2 regions of the Streptomyces sp. NPDC006463 genome follow, and region 2 is predicted to be linked to the other one. Evidence: riboswitches for the same ligand, from Rfam matches in the RefSeq annotation. Region 2 holds a riboswitch; the other holds the start of a gene.

Region 1 (7,330 bases), on a different contig from region 2:
AGGCGGCCTGGGGGGTGCCGAGACCGCCCTTCCACTTGCCGCCGTCCTTGACGGCGAGGTCGCCGCCCTCGTCCCAGATGAAGCCCGCGAGGACGTACCAGCTCTGGCCGGGGAGGTAGATCGGCTGCGACGACGGGTCCGCGGCCTTCAGCTTCTCCAGGCCGGCGATCCACTCGTCACGGGTGGTCGGCGGGGTGACGCCCGCCTTCGCGAAGGCCTTCTTGTCGTACACGACGACGCGGTTGGCCGCGTACCACGGAGCGGAGTAGAGCTTGCCCTCGTACTCGGCCGAGGCGAGCATGCTCTTCTGCCAGGCGTCGGCGCCGAGCTTGGCCTTGTCCTTGGTCAGGTCGGCGAGGCCGCCGGTGACCGCGTAGCCGGCGGTCTGGGTGTTGCCGAGTTCGAGGACGTCCGGCGGGGTGTTCTCGGAGAGGGCCGTGGTGACCTTCTCCTGGATGCCCTTCCACTGCTGCTCTTCGACCTTTACCGTGACACCGGGGTGCTTGGCCGAGAACTCCTTGTTGACCTCGTCGATCCAGGCCTTCGGCGCGGAGCCGTCCATCACCCAGACGGTGATCTCTTTGGCGCCACCCGCGTCGGTCTTGCCCTTGTCGTCGCCGCCGTTGCCGCACGCCGCGACTGCGGCCATCATGCCCGCGACTCCGACCGCCGCGATGAGCTTGCGCTTCACGCCACCCTCCTCAGGGATGCTGCCTGCAACTTCCCTCGCCCGCCGCGGTGACGTACGTACCAAGTACTGCCCGTGGGGCCGGGATCTGATCCATATTGGTGTAGACCAGTAGCTGGAGCTTGGCCTAGACCTTTAGGGGTGTCAAGGGTCTAATGAGCGGGTGCTCGGTCCGTTACCGGACCGACACCTGGGGAGAGAGAAGGCCTGTCCCCCCACTCGTGTCACGATGTGACCGCACATATCGGAGGAGCCGGTGACGGCAGCGAAACTGGAGTCGGGAAGGCGGGCGGCGATGGCCACCGAAGGGGCGACCACGGAGCCGGAAGGCGGGGCGGCCACCCGCACGGCGCGCGTTCCCAAGTACTACCGACTCAAGCGGCACTTGCTCGACATGACCGAAACACTGCCGCCCGGCACGCCGGTGCCGCCGGAGCGCACGCTCGCGGCCGAATTCGACACCTCGCGGACCACCGTCCGCCAGGCCCTCCAGGAGCTCGTCGTCGAGGGGCGGCTGGAACGGATCCAGGGCAAGGGGACATTCGTCGCAAAGCCCAAGGTCTCACAGGCCCTCCAACTGACCTCGTACACGGAGGACATGCGCGCCCAGGGGCTGGAACCGACCTCCCAGCTCCTCGACATCGGCTACGTGACCGCCGACGACACACTCGCCGGACTGCTCAAGATCAACACCGGCGGACGGGTCCTGCGCATCGAGCGCCTGCGGCTGGCCAGCGGTGAGCCGATGGCCATCGAGACCACCCACCTCTCGGCCAAGCGATTCCCCGCCCTGCGCCGTTCGCTCGCCAAGTACACCTCCCTCTACACCGCTCTCGCCGAGGTGTACGACGTCCACCTCGCGGAGGCCGAGGAGACGATCGAGACCTCGCTGGCCACCCCGCGCGAGGCGGGCCTGCTCGGCACCGACGTCGGGCTGCCGATGCTGATGCTCTCCCGGCACTCCCTGGACGCGGACGGCGAGCCGGTCGAATGGGTGCGGTCGGTGTACCGGGGCGACCGCTACAAGTTCGTGGCCAGGCTCAAGCGACCCGCCGTCTAGCACCCGGGCCCTTATACCGGAATACGGACGGGGTCTTACGTTCTCCGGGCAATCCCCCGTAGATTCCCTGCGCTTGGGCAGTGATCGACGAGGGGACGAGAGCCATGGCCGAACCGCAAACTACTGGTACAGAACGGGCCGCGGCGAGTCCAGGCGGCACTCCGGGCTCGCCTTCGCCGAAGTCCATCGCCGTGTGGGTGCTCGTCGGCCTCATCGGCGCCCTCGGCTGGGCCGTGCTCGCGCTCTCGCGCGGCGAGGAGGTCTCGGCCGCCTGGCTGCTCGCCGCCGCCCTGGGCTCGTACGCGATCGGCTACCGCTTCTACTCCCGGTTCATCGCGCACCGCGTGCTGAAGGTGGACAAGACGCGGGCCACCCCCGCCGAACGCCTCGACAACGGTGTCGACTTCCACCCCACCGACCGGCGGGTGCTCTTCGGCCACCACTTCGCGGCCGTCGCCGGCGCCGGCCCGCTCGTCGGCCCCGTGCTCGCCGCCCAGATGGGCTATCTGCCGGGCACCATCTGGATCGTCGCGGGCGTCATCTTCGCGGGCGCGGTCCAGGACATGGTCACGCTGTTCTTCTCCACCCGGCGCGACGGGCGCTCGCTCGGCCAGATGGCCCGGGACGAGATCGGCCCCGTGGGCGGAGCCGCCGCCCTCGTCGCCGTGTTCGCCATCATGATCATCCTGCTGGCGGTGCTCGCACTCGTCATCGTCAACGCGCTGGCGCACTCCCCGTGGGGCGTCTTCTCCATCGGCATGACCATCCCCATCGCCCTCTTCATGGGCTTCTACCTGCGCGTGCTGCGCCCGGGCCGGGTCACCGAGATCTCCGTCATCGGCGTCGCGCTGCTGCTGCTCGCCATCGTCGCGGGCGGCTGGGTCGCCGAGTCCTCCTTCGCCTCCACCTTCACGCTGGAGAAGGAGACGCTGGTCATCTGGATGGTCGTGTACGGCTTCGTCGCGTCGGTGCTGCCGGTGTGGATGCTCCTCGCGCCCCGCGACTACCTCTCCACCTTCATGAAGATCGGCACGATCGCGCTGCTCGCGGTGGGCGTGGTGATCGCGATGCCGACGCTGAAGATGCCCGCGGTCACCGACTTCGCGGCCCGCGGCGACGGCCCGGTCTTCGCCGGCTCGATGTTCCCCTTCGTCTTCATCACCATCGCGTGCGGGGCCCTGTCCGGCTTCCACTCCCTGGTCGCCTCGGGCACCACGCCGAAGATGATCCAGAAGGAGACCCAGGTCCGGGTCATCGGCTACGGCGCGATGCTCACCGAGTCGTTCGTCGCGGTCATGGCGATCATCGCGGCCTGCATCATCGAGCCCGGTCTGTTCTTCGCCGTGAACTCCCCCGGCGGAGTCATCGGCACCACGGTCGAGACCGCCTCGGCGGCGGTGACCAACTTCGGCTTCGCCATCTCCCCGGACGCCCTCGCCCAGGCCGCGAAGGACGTGGAGGAGGCCACCCTGCTCTCCCGTACGGGCGGCGCGCCGACCTTCGCACTCGGAATGTCGGAGATCTTCTCGGCCGTCCTCGGCGGCGCCGGGATGAAGGCCTTCTGGTACCACTTCGCCATCATGTTCGAGGCGCTGTTCATCCTGACCACGCTCGACGCGGGCACCCGCGTCGGCCGGTTCATGCTCCAGGACACCCTCGGCAACGTGCACAAGCCCTTCAAGGACGTCAGCTGGAAGCCGGGCGTCTGGCTGGCGAGCGCCATCGTCGTCCTCGGCTGGGGCTACTTCCTCTGGGTCGGCATCAAGGACCCGCTGGGCGGCATCAACCAGCTCTTCCCGCTGTTCGGGATCGCGAACCAGCTGCTCGCGGCGGTCGCCCTGGCCGTCTGCACCACCCTGCTGGTCAAGTCCGGCCGGCTGAAGTGGGCCTGGGTGACGGGTGTTCCGCTGGCGTGGGACGTGGCGGTCACGCTCACCGCGAGCTACCAGAAGATCTTCTCCGAGGACGTGAAGGTCGGCTTCTTCGCGCAGCGGGACAAGTACCAGGCCGGGATCGACGCGGGCAAGGTCCTGCCGCCCGCCAAGAACATGGACGACATGCACACCGTGGTCACCAACGCCACGGTGGACGGCGCCCTGTCGGCCCTGTTCGCGATCCTCATCCTCATCGTGCTGGCGGACGCGGCCCGGACCTGCTTCAAGGCCGTCAGCAGCCCGGAGTCCGTGAAGCTCTCGGAGGTCCCGTGGACCGAGTCGAAGATCATCGCTCCGGCCGGCCTGATCCCGACCGCCGAGGAGAGGGCGGAGCTCGCCCTGGCCGGCCTCGACTCGGGCGGCGGCCGGGCCAACGAGCCCCTGTCCTCATGAGCGGCTCCACGAGCGGCCGTACGAGCCTGCGCGACGTGCTGGCGCGGGCCCGGTTCTACGTACGGGAGTTCTCGGGGGAGGCGGCGTACGACCGGTACGTGGCCCACGCCCGCTCCCACGACCCGGACGCGCAGGTCCTGAGCCGCCGGGAGTTCGAGCGGGCCCGTACGGACGCGCGCGAGGCGGACCCCCGCGAGGGCTTCCGCTGCTGCTGAGCGGTGCGTGAAGGGGCCCCCGGTCGTGACCGGGGGCCCCTTCCACGTGCTCAGCGCACCCAGTCCTTGAGGGGCTCGGTCTGCAGGGTGATACCGACGGGGTCGGGTAGCTCGACGCCCTTCCTGCACACTCGGCCGCATGGACATCGTGATCAGAACAGCCGTACCGGACGACTACGCGGAACTCGGCGAGATCACCGCCCGGGCCTACCTCGCCGACGGACACCTGGACTTCGGCGAGGACGACGGATACCTGCACGTGCTGCGCGACGTGGCCGGCCGGGCCGCCGAGGCCGAAGTGCTCGTCGCCGAACGGGACGGACGGGTCCTGGGCGGAGTGACATTCGCCCCGCCCGGCAGCCCGCTCGCCGACATCGCCGGTCCGGACGAGGCCGAGTTCCGGATGCTCGCCGTGGCCCACGACGCTCGCGGCCAGGGCGTCGGCGAGGCCCTGGTGCGGGCGTGCGTCGAACGGGCCCGGGCCACCGAGGGCGTGACAGGGCTCGTGCTCTCCACCCAGCACTCCATGGCCGGCGCCCACCGGATCTACGCGCGACTGGGCTTCGTACGCACTCCCGAGCGGGACTGGTCACCCGTCAAAGACCTGGAGTTGCTCACTTATCGGTTGAAGCTGTAGCCACGCCGACACAACATGTAGGGGCTGCCGCATCCGGCCGCCCCCACATGTATGCTCATGCCTGCTGTCGCCGCAGGGGAATCCGGTGCGAATCCGGAACTGTCCCGCAACGGTATGAAGTGCACCGATCAGTGCATCCGCAAGTCCGAGGACCTGCCGACAGCGCGCCCGGCTCGACCGAACCGGGTGCCGATACGTCCGGGTCTCGCGGTTGGGCCGGTGGACGCCATGCGGCCTACGCGTTCCCGCACGCCCGCATGCGCCCGCTCGCCCCGCCCCGCCGATGACCGGGCCGAGCGAGGGAGAGCTCCCGCCGTGACCATCGCGCCTTCCGCACCGCGCGCCGAGTCCACTTCTGGCGACAACACCGAGGGCCCGGGGGCCACGCTGCTGCGTACCCTCACCGAACTGACGGCGGACCTCCCCGACACGGACCCGGGCCGGGTCGCCGCCGCCGCGCTGCGCGGCCGCAGCTCCGCCGCCGACGAGGCCGAACTGCGCGCCCTGGCCACCGAGGCCGCCGCGGGGCTCATCTCCGAGGACCCGGCCTACTCCCGCCTCGCCGCGCGGCTGCTGACGCTCGCCGTCCGTGACGAGGCCGCCGGCCAGGGCGCCACCTCCTTCTCCGAGTCGGTCGCGGTCGGGCACCGCGAGGGGCTCATCGCCGACCGCACGGCCGAGTTCGTACGCATCCACGCGAGCCGCCTCGACGCGCTGGTGGAGCACGCCCTCATCGAGGGCGCCGACGACCGCTTCGGCTTCTTCGGCCTGCGCACCCTGCACAGCCGCTACCTGCTGCGCCACCCGATCACCCGCCAGGTCGTGGAGACCCCGCAGTTCTTCATGCTGCGCGTGGCCTGTGGCCTCGCGGAGGACGAGAGCATGCGCGCCGTCGAGGAAGTGGCCTCGCTGTACCGGCTGATGAGCCGCCTCGACTACCTGCCCTCCTCCCCCACGCTCTTCAACTCCGGCACCCGGCACCCGCAGATGTCCTCCTGCTACCTGCTGGACTCCCCGCTGGACGAGCTCGACTCGATCTACGACCGCTACCACCAGGTCGCGCGCCTCTCCAAGCACGCCGGCGGCATCGGTCTGTCGTACTCCCGCATCCGCGCCCGCGGTTCGCTGATCCGCGGCACCAACGGCCACTCCAACGGCATCGTGCCGTTCCTGAAGACCCTCGACGCCTCCGTCGCCGCCGTGAACCAGGGCGGCCGCCGCAAGGGCGCCGCCGCCGTCTACCTGGAGACCTGGCACGCGGACATCGAGGAGTTCCTGGAGCTCCGCGACAACACCGGTGAGGACCAGCGCCGTACGCACAACCTGAACCTCGCCCACTGGGTGCCGGACGAGTTCATGCGCCGCGTGAACGCCGACGCCGACTGGTCGCTGTTCTCGCCGGCCGACGTACCCGAGCTGGTGGACCTGTGGGGCGACGAGTTCGACGCCGCCTACCGCAAGGCCGAGGAGTCGGGCCTGGCCCGCAAGACCATGCCCGCCCGCGACCTGTACGGCCGGATGATGCGCACCCTCGCGCAGACCGGCCAGGGCTGGATGACCTTCAAGGACGCCTCCAACCGCACGGCGAACCAGACCGCCGAGCCGGGCTCGGTCGTCCACTCCTCGAACCTGTGCACCGAGATCATCGAGGTCACCAACGACGGCGAGACGGCCGTCTGCAACCTCGGCTCGGTCAACATGGGCGCCTTCGTCGTGGACGGGGAGATCGACTGGGAGCGGCTGGACGAGACCGTCCGCACCGCCGTGACCTTCCTCGACCGCGTGGTGGACATCAACTTCTACCCGACCGAGCAGGCCGGCCGCTCCAATGCCCGCTGGCGCCCGGTGGGTCTGGGTGCGATGGGCCTCCAGGACGTCTTCTTCAAGCTGCGGATGCCCTTCGACTCCCCCGAGGCGAAGGCCCTGTCCACCAAGCTCTCCGAGCGGATCATGCTAGCCGCGTACGAGGCCTCCTGCGACCTCGCCGAGCGCAGCGGCCCGCTGCCCGCCTGGGACAAGACCCGCACCGCCCGCGGCGTCCTGCACCCCGATCACTACGGCTCCGCCGTCGAGCTGAACTGGCCGGAGCGCTGGGACGCGCTGCGCGCGCGTATCGCCCAGACCGGCATGCGCAACTCGCTGCTCCTGGCCATCGCCCCGACCGCGACGATCGCCTCGATCGCGGGTGTGTACGAGTGCATCGAGCCGCAGGTCTCCAACCTCTTCAAGCGCGAGACGCTGAGCGGCGAGTTCCTCCAGGTCAACGCCTACCTGGTGGACGAGCTGAAGCAGCTCGGCGTGTGGGACGCCCAGACCCGCGAGGCGCTGCGCGAGTCCAGCGGCTCGGTGCAGGGCTTCGGCTGGATCCCGGCCGAGGTGCGCGAGCTGTACCGCACGGCGTGG
Region 2 (7,330 bases):
TTGCTGTTCGACCTCAACGACTTCGACGAGACCTTGGCCGGCCCGTTCGAATGGGACGTCAAACGGCTCGCCGCCAGTGTCGCCGTGGCCGCCCGCGACCGGGGGCAAGGTGACGGACGCGCGCGGCGAGCCGCTCTCACCGCGGCCGAGGCGTACCGGCGCACCATGCTGCAGCTGGCCGAGCAGGGCGAACTCGCCGTCTGGTACCAGCGGATCGACCCCTACGAGGTACTCCCCCTGATCCGCGAGCGAAAGCTCCGGGGACGGGCCGAGGCGAACCTGGAGCGCGCCCGCAGACGCACCAGCCTGCAGGCGCTCGACAAGCTCACCGAGATCCGGGACGGACGTCGGCACATCATCGACGACCCCCCTCTGCTGGAGGCCGCCGGCCGACGCGCTACACAGGCCGTCGACAAGATCTTCAGGAAGTACCGCAGCACCCTCCCCGAGGAGCGCCGCCTCCTCCTGGACCGCTACCGGTTCGTCGATGCGGCCCGGAAGGTCGTCGGCGTGGGAAGCGTGGGCACGCGCTGCTACATCGCCCTGCTGACCGGCCGCGACGAGCAGGACCCGCTCTTCCTCCAGTTCAAGGAGGCCGTGCCGTCGGTACTGGAGGCACACCTGCCGGCCGACAGTCATGATCATCACGGCCACCGGGTGGTCGCGGGGCAGCGGCTGATGCAGGCCACCGGCGACATCTTCCTCGGCTGGACGACCGGACCGGAAGGGCGCCACTTCTACTGCCGCCAGCTGCGCGACATGAAGGGATCGGCGGTGGTCGAGACCATGAGCCCGTCCGCGCTCCGCGACTACGCCGGACTGTGCGGGGTCGCCCTGGCCCGCGCCCACGCCCGCTCCGGCGACCGCATCGCCATCGCCGGCTACCTCGGCAAGGGCGACACCTTCGACCGGGCCGTCGCCGACTTCGCACTCACCTACGCCGACCAGACCGTCTCCGATCACGCCGCACTCACCGCTGCCGTCTCCGCCGGCCACATCGTCGCCACCCCCGACGTCTGAACGGGAAGGCTCAGGGCCGTTTCGGCTTCCTGGCCGGCCGGAAGCGGGTGATCTTCCCCCGAGTGGTGTGCCACCGCTCTCTCATCTGGCCGACCACGTTGTCCCATTCGCGGCGGATCTCGTCATCGGGCGGCCGCTCGCCCCGGCGGATCCGGCGGAGTTCGTCGTGCACCTCCCGGCCGAGCGCCGCCGACCCCACCACGACCAGCACGATGGCGAAGAACGACGAGAGCATCGCGAAGACCACGCCCACCGCGCCGTAGCGGTCGGCGTAGGAGTTGAACAGGCGCGGCAGATAGAGCTCCGCGGCCACGAAATAGATCGCCGTCGAGACGGACGCGACGACTCCGAACGGCAGGAGATCACGCCAGGCGATCCTTTTCGCCGAGAGGATCCAGCCGCCCCAGATGAGGAAGAGCCCGGTCAGCAACGCTTCGAGCAGGCTCACCGCCAGCGTGAGGTGTCCGCGGCCGGTGACGGCGACGAGCCAGCCGCTCAGCGGCACGTAGAGCACGAAGACGAGGGCCCACTTCGCGTCGTTCACTGTGTTGCGCACGCTCAGGGGCCTCAGCTGCCACGTCTGCTCGAACAACCGCTGCACCGCCCGCGCGAAGCTCAGCGTGGAGATCAGCAGGAACAGGGCCCCGAGGACGCCGACGCTCGTGTCGGCGGCCGAGGAGAAGATCTGCCGCACCGCATCGGCTCCGGCCCCCGTGAGGCCGTACCGTTCGATGATCCGGTCGGCGACGTCCTTGTCACCGATGCCGGCCAGAACGGCACCGCAGAGGATCGCGAGGGAGACCATCGTGGTCAGCATGCTGGAAGCCAGCGCCATCGAGCGATCGAACCCCGCGATTCTCTGGAATCGGTTCACCACGCGAAGCGCGAATGCCGGACGCAGCCAGAACGTCAGCGTTCTCATGAATCGCTCGCGGTCGATCTGAGCCGCCCTCCCCTCCGTGGATCCCGGAGGTACGTGCCCGGGTGCCTGCCGGACCGTCCCTCACCTGTGCTCGGGGTTCTCGAAGTCGAAGCGGCACCCCGCGTCCCACTCCGAGCGCTGATTGCCGTGGGCGGGGATGCCGCCGGCGTCCTTCAGCATCCTCGCCATGTGGAGCATGTTCCAGGTCATGAAGGTGGTGTTGCGGTTGGTGAAGTCGTTCTGGGGACCGCCCGAACCGGGGTCGAGGTACGAGGGACCGGGGCCGGCCTCCCCCACCCAGCCCGCGTCCGCCTGCGGCGGGATCACGTACCCGAGGTGCTGCAGGCTGTACAGCACGTTCATCGCGCAGTGCTTCGCACCGTCCTCGTTGCCCGTGATCAGACACCCGCCCACGCGGCCGTAGTAGGCGTACTGGCCGGCCTCGTTCAGGATCGAAGAACACGCGTAGAGACGTTCGACGACCTGCTTCATGACCGAGGAGTTGTCACCCAGCCACACCGGCCCGGCCAGCGTCAGCATGTCGGCGCCCATCACCTTGCTGTAGACGACCGGCCACTCGTCCGTCTCCCAGCCGTGCTCGGTCATGTCCGGCCACACACCCGTGGCGATGTCGAGGTCCACCGCCCGCACGACCTCGACCTGGACGCCCTGGCGTTCCATGATGCCGCGGCTGAGGTCGATCAGACCCTCCGTGTGGCTGCGTTCCGGCGACCGCTTGAGCGTGCAGTTGATCACCAGGGCCCGCAGGTCCCCGTACGTCTCTCCCGCCTCCGCCATCGTTCTGTCTCCTTCACGCGGCAGGAGCGAGCAGGGCTCGCGTACCGCCCTGGTGGGGGAACGTGTACCGCACTGCGCCCTCCACTTCACCAGGCCGCTCCCCCGTGCGCCCGGCGGGCTGGGCCACCTGCCGTACTCCGGGCACCGCCTGGTGGTGTTCGGAGCGGTTTGTCACCTCTCCGCGCGGCCGACTAGGGTCAATGGGCCTTGGTGTTCGGGAAACCGGTGCGAAACCGGTGCGGCCCTCGCCACTGTGATCGGGAAGTCCGGCTCCACTCCTACGGAAGCCACTGGGCCCGCGCGGGAAACCGCACGGCCCCGGGAAGGCGGAGTCCGGGCATCAGTACCCGTGAGCCAGGAGACCGGCCGGGGCGCGCTGTCCATCCACGAGGTGCTGGAGAGGTCTTCCCCACTCATGCATATAGCCGAGGGGTTTCTGCCCCCGTTGCACGCGGTCGCCTGGGGCGCCGCGTCCGCTCCCTTTGTCGTACACGGAGTACGCGCCCTCACCCGCGAGGTGAAGGCCAATCCGGAGAGCACGCTGCTGCTCGGAGCATCCGGAGCGTTCACGTTCGTCCTGTCCGCCCTGAAGATCCCTTCCGTGACGGGCAGTTGCTCCCACCCGACCGGTACCGGACTCGGGGCCATCCTCTTCCGGCCGCCGATCATGGCGGTGCTCGGCACGATCACCCTGCTCTTCCAGGCGCTGCTGCTGGCGCACGGCGGGCTCACCACCCTCGGCGCCAACGTGTTCTCCATGGCGATCGCCGGACCCTGGGCGGGCTACGGCGTCTACCGGCTGCTGCGGAAGGCGGGCCTGCCGCTGATGGTGACCGTGTTCTTCGGCGCCTTCTTCGCCGACCTGGTCACCTACTGCGTGACCTCCGTCCAGCTGGCGCTGGCCTTCCCCGACGAGGGCACCGGATTCCTGGGCGCGCTGGAGAAGTTCGCCGGCATCTTCGCGCTCACCCAGATCCCGCTCGCGGTCAGCGAGGGGCTGCTGACGGTACTCGTGATGCGGCTGCTGATGCAGTCCAGCAAGTCGGACCTGGTCCGGCTCGGCGTCGCGAAGCTCACCGGATCCGGGACGAAGCAGGAGGCGTCGGCCTGATGACCAGGAACGCGAAGATCAACACCCTGCTGCTGCTCCTGGTGGCGGCGCTGGCCGTGCTCCCGCTCGCGCTGGGCCTGGGCGAGGGCAAGGAGGAACCGTTCAGCGGCGCCGACGGGCAGGCGGAGGCGGCGATCACCGAGCTGAAGCCGGACTACGAGCCCTGGTTCTCGCCGCTGTACGAACCCCCGTCCGCGGAGATCGAGTCGGCGCTGTTCGCCCTCCAGGCGGCGCTGGGGGCGGGCGTGCTCGCGTACTACTTCGGCGTCCGCAAGGGGCGCCGCCAGGGTGCGGCGGCAGCGGCCGCCGCGTCCGCGTCCGCGTCCGCCACGGAGTCGTAGCCGGTGCTGCCGATCGACGCGGCGGCGCACAGCAGCCGCTGGCGCCATCGCCACCCGCTGGAGAAGGCCCTGCTGGGGATCGGGCTGACGGTCACCGCGGTGTGCCTGCCGCCGTGGCCCGGCGGTCCGCTGGTCGCCGCGGCCACCCTCGCCGTGCTCCTCGGCCCCGCCGGGGTGGCCGGGCGGCAGCTGTGGCGGGCCTTCCGGATCCCGCTCGGCTTCTGCGTCACGGGGGCGCTGCCGCTGCTGTTCGCCGTCGGCGGGCCCGGCGGGTTCGTCTCGCTGGCCCCGGACGGCCCCCGGCACGCCGCGGAGCTGCTGCTGCGCACCTCGGCGGCCTCGCTCGGTGTGCTGCTGTTCGCGTTCACCACCCCGGTCTCGGACGTGCTGCCGCGGCTGGTCCGGGCGGGGGTGCCGGCTCCGGTGGTGGACGTGGCCCTGGTCATGTACCGGATCGGGTTCCTGCTGCTGGACTCCCTCTCCCGGATCCGGCAGGCCCAGGCGGCCCGGCTCGGCACCACCGGCCGGGCGGCGGCATGGCGTTCGGTGGGCGGTCTCGCCGCGACCTCGTTCGTACGGGCCTTCGACCGTGCGGCGCGGCTCCAGTCGGGCCTGGCCGGGCGCGGCTACGACGGCGCGCTGCGCGTGCTCGTCCCCGAGGCGACGCTGTCCTGGCGGTTCCTGACCGCCTGCGCCGCACTGCTGACCGGCCTGACCGCCGTGACCCTCGTACTGAAGGAGTTGTACCTGTGAGGCCGTTGGTGGAACTGGTGGGCGCGGGCTACGCGTACGAGGACGGGCCCGCCGTGCTCCGCGGAGTCGACTTCGGGATCGCCGAGGGCCGGGCGCTGGTCCTGCTGGGCCGCAACGGCAGCGGCAAGACCACGCTGATGCGGCTGCTGAGCGGCGGCCTACGGCCGGGGTCGGGCGAGCTGTGCCTGGACGGCGCGGCGGTCTCGTACGACCGCGCCGGCCTGACCCGGCTGCGGACGGCGGTCCAGCTGGTCGTGCAGGACCCGGACGACCAGCTGTTCGCGGCGTCGGTGGAACAGGACGTCTCCTTCGGCCCGATGAACCTGGGCCTGCCGGTGAGGGAGGTCCGCGAGCGGGTCGACTCCGCGCTCGCCGCGCTGGACATCAGGGGGCTGCGGGACCGGCCGACCCACCTCCTCTCGTACGGGCAGCGCAAGCGCGCGGCGATCGCGGGCGCGGTGGCGATGGCTCCGCGGGTGCTGATCCTGGACGAGCCGACCGCCGGGCTCGACCCGGACGGCCAGGAGCGGCTGCTGGACGTCCTGGCGGGGCTGCGCGCCTCGGGAACCACGGTGGTGATGGCCACCCACGACGTGGACCTGGCCGTACGGTGGGCCGACGACGCCGCGGTCCTGACCCCGTCGGGCATCCGGGTGGGCGCGGCCCAGACGCTGCTCTCGGATCCGGCCCTGCTCGCCGAGGCGGGCCTGCGCCAGGCCTGGTCGCCGGCGGTGACGGCCTTCCTGCGCGCCCATGGCCTGCTGCCCGGGGGCGTCCCGGGTCCCCGGACCCCTGATGCGCTGTCCGCCTTGCCGTCCGCAGACCGGCCGGAGCGGCCGCAAACCTAGGATGGCGTCATGTCGCTGCCGCACGCCATCCTCACCGCCCTGCTCGAGAAGCCCTCGTCCGGGCTGGAGCTGACCCGGCGGTTCGACAAGTCGATCGGGTTCTTCTGGTCGGCGACGCACCAGCAGATCTACCGCGAGCTCGGCAGGCTGGAGGAGTCCGGACTGATCCGGGAGCTGCCGAGCGAGGTTCCCGTGCGGGGGCAGAAGAAGGAGTACGAGGTCCTGCCCGCGGGCGGCGCGGAGCTCGCGCGGTGGGTCGGCGAGAGCCAGGACCCGAAGCCGATGCGCGACCCCCTGCTGCTGCGCATCCGCGCGGCGGGGGTGGTCGGGCCGCAGGGGCTCGGTCCGGAGCTGCGGCGCCACCTGGAGCTGCACCAGCGGCAGCTGGCCCAGTACCAGGCCATCGAGGAGAAGGACTTCCCGCCGGAGCGGGACGCCGTGGAGGACCGGCTGCGCCGGCTCGTCCTGCACGGCGGGATCGCCCTGGAGACGTTCTGGCTGCACTGGCTCCAGGAGGCCCTCACCGAGGTGGAGGACATGACGCCCCCGGGCGGCGGCACGGCATGACCGCGCCCCCGCCCGGCGAGCGGGCGGGGGCGGCGCTGAGGCCTGCTGCGCGGGAACCCGCTTCGCGCAGACCTACTTGTTCAGGGCGGCCCAGAACTCGTCGAAGCTCAGCAGGCCGTCGCCGTTGGCGTCCTTGGCGGCGAGCACGGCGTCCGCGACCGCGCCGGTGACGTACGCGTCGCCCATCGCCTTCATGGCCGCGCTGTACTCGTCGGCCGTGACGAAGCCGTCACCGTTCACGTCGAACTTGTTGAACGTCGCCCGTGCGCTCTCGATGTCCGCCACTGGGTCCACCCTTTCTCGGTGCTTGTTGACCGGCTCAGGGTAGCGGCCCGCGGCGCCGGCCTCCGCTCCGGGTCCCGTTCGGGCGGCAGATAGATATTCAATTACTCACCCGTAAAGCGGAAGCAACAATTCCGGCCAATAAATCCGGCCCGGACTTGTCACGCTCCGGCACCACGGCATAACGTACCGACATTGCCGCCACACCAGGAGCACAGGGCTCCCAGGGACATGCGGCAACAAGGGCGATCACACAGGTGACGATCACAGCTGACGCATCATTCGAAGTTCTGCCCTTCACACCTACCTGCCGCCATATCTGGGAAGACGGCGACCATGTGCTCATCGGGGTGAGTCCCGGAAACAGCTACTTCAGCTCCGAGCGCATCACCCGTCTCGCCCGGTGGGCCACGACCCGCTTCGCGCAGGTCGACTTCGTTTACGCAGACCTCCACGTGGACCGGATGTTCGCCGCCTTCGGCTACACCCAGGAGCATGCGGAGAAGCGCGCCACGAAGGAGATAAAGGCGGTGCGGCGGCGAATCCTGAAGGGCGTGGAGGAATCAGGACCACCTCAGGCAGAAATCCGCGTGCGGGCGCTTTCGGAGTTCCAGGAGAACCCGGTCTACCAACTACTGCACCGGCGCGTGCTGCATTTCCTGGAGACCGACGACGAATTCCGCAAGGG

The links. A riboswitch is a leader RNA that binds a small molecule or an ion and turns the genes downstream of it on or off. The one in region 2 is predicted to bind cobalamin.
Region 1: it holds a riboswitch for cobalamin, as region 2 does, so the genes downstream of both, ACFYOB_RS33810 (ribonucleoside-diphosphate reductase subunit alpha) here and ACFYOB_RS30990 (energy-coupling factor ABC transporter permease) in region 2, are expected to answer to the same signal.

The regions. Positions count from the first base shown of each region.
Region 1 covers NZ_JBIAHP010000025.1:72,986-80,315, forward strand. Annotated here, with positions in the region: gene ACFYOB_RS33785 (extracellular solute-binding protein) at 1-691, opposite strand, end outside; gene ACFYOB_RS33790 (GntR family transcriptional regulator) at 984-1,748, shown strand; gene ACFYOB_RS33795 (carbon starvation CstA family protein) at 1,853-4,075, shown strand; gene ACFYOB_RS33800 (YbdD/YjiX family protein) at 4,072-4,290, shown strand; gene ACFYOB_RS33805 (GNAT family N-acetyltransferase) at 4,430-4,927, shown strand; cobalamin riboswitch at 4,972-5,103, shown strand; gene ACFYOB_RS33810 (ribonucleoside-diphosphate reductase subunit alpha) at 5,243-7,330, shown strand, end outside.
Region 2 covers NZ_JBIAHP010000021.1:61,766-69,095, reverse strand. Annotated here, with positions in the region: gene ACFYOB_RS31005 (DUF2252 domain-containing protein) at 1-1,020, shown strand, start outside; gene ACFYOB_RS31000 (hypothetical protein) at 1,031-1,855, opposite strand; gene ACFYOB_RS30995 (flavodoxin family protein) at 2,024-2,740, opposite strand; cobalamin riboswitch at 2,908-3,126, shown strand; gene ACFYOB_RS30990 (energy-coupling factor ABC transporter permease) at 3,156-3,851, shown strand; gene ACFYOB_RS30985 (energy-coupling factor ABC transporter substrate-binding protein) at 3,851-4,192, shown strand; gene cbiQ (cobalt ECF transporter T component CbiQ) at 4,196-4,945, shown strand; gene ACFYOB_RS30975 (ATP-binding cassette domain-containing protein) at 4,942-5,793, shown strand; gene ACFYOB_RS30970 (PadR family transcriptional regulator) at 5,803-6,360, shown strand; gene ACFYOB_RS30965 (EF-hand domain-containing protein) at 6,433-6,645, opposite strand; gene ACFYOB_RS30960 (tRNA-dependent cyclodipeptide synthase) at 6,900-7,330, shown strand, end outside.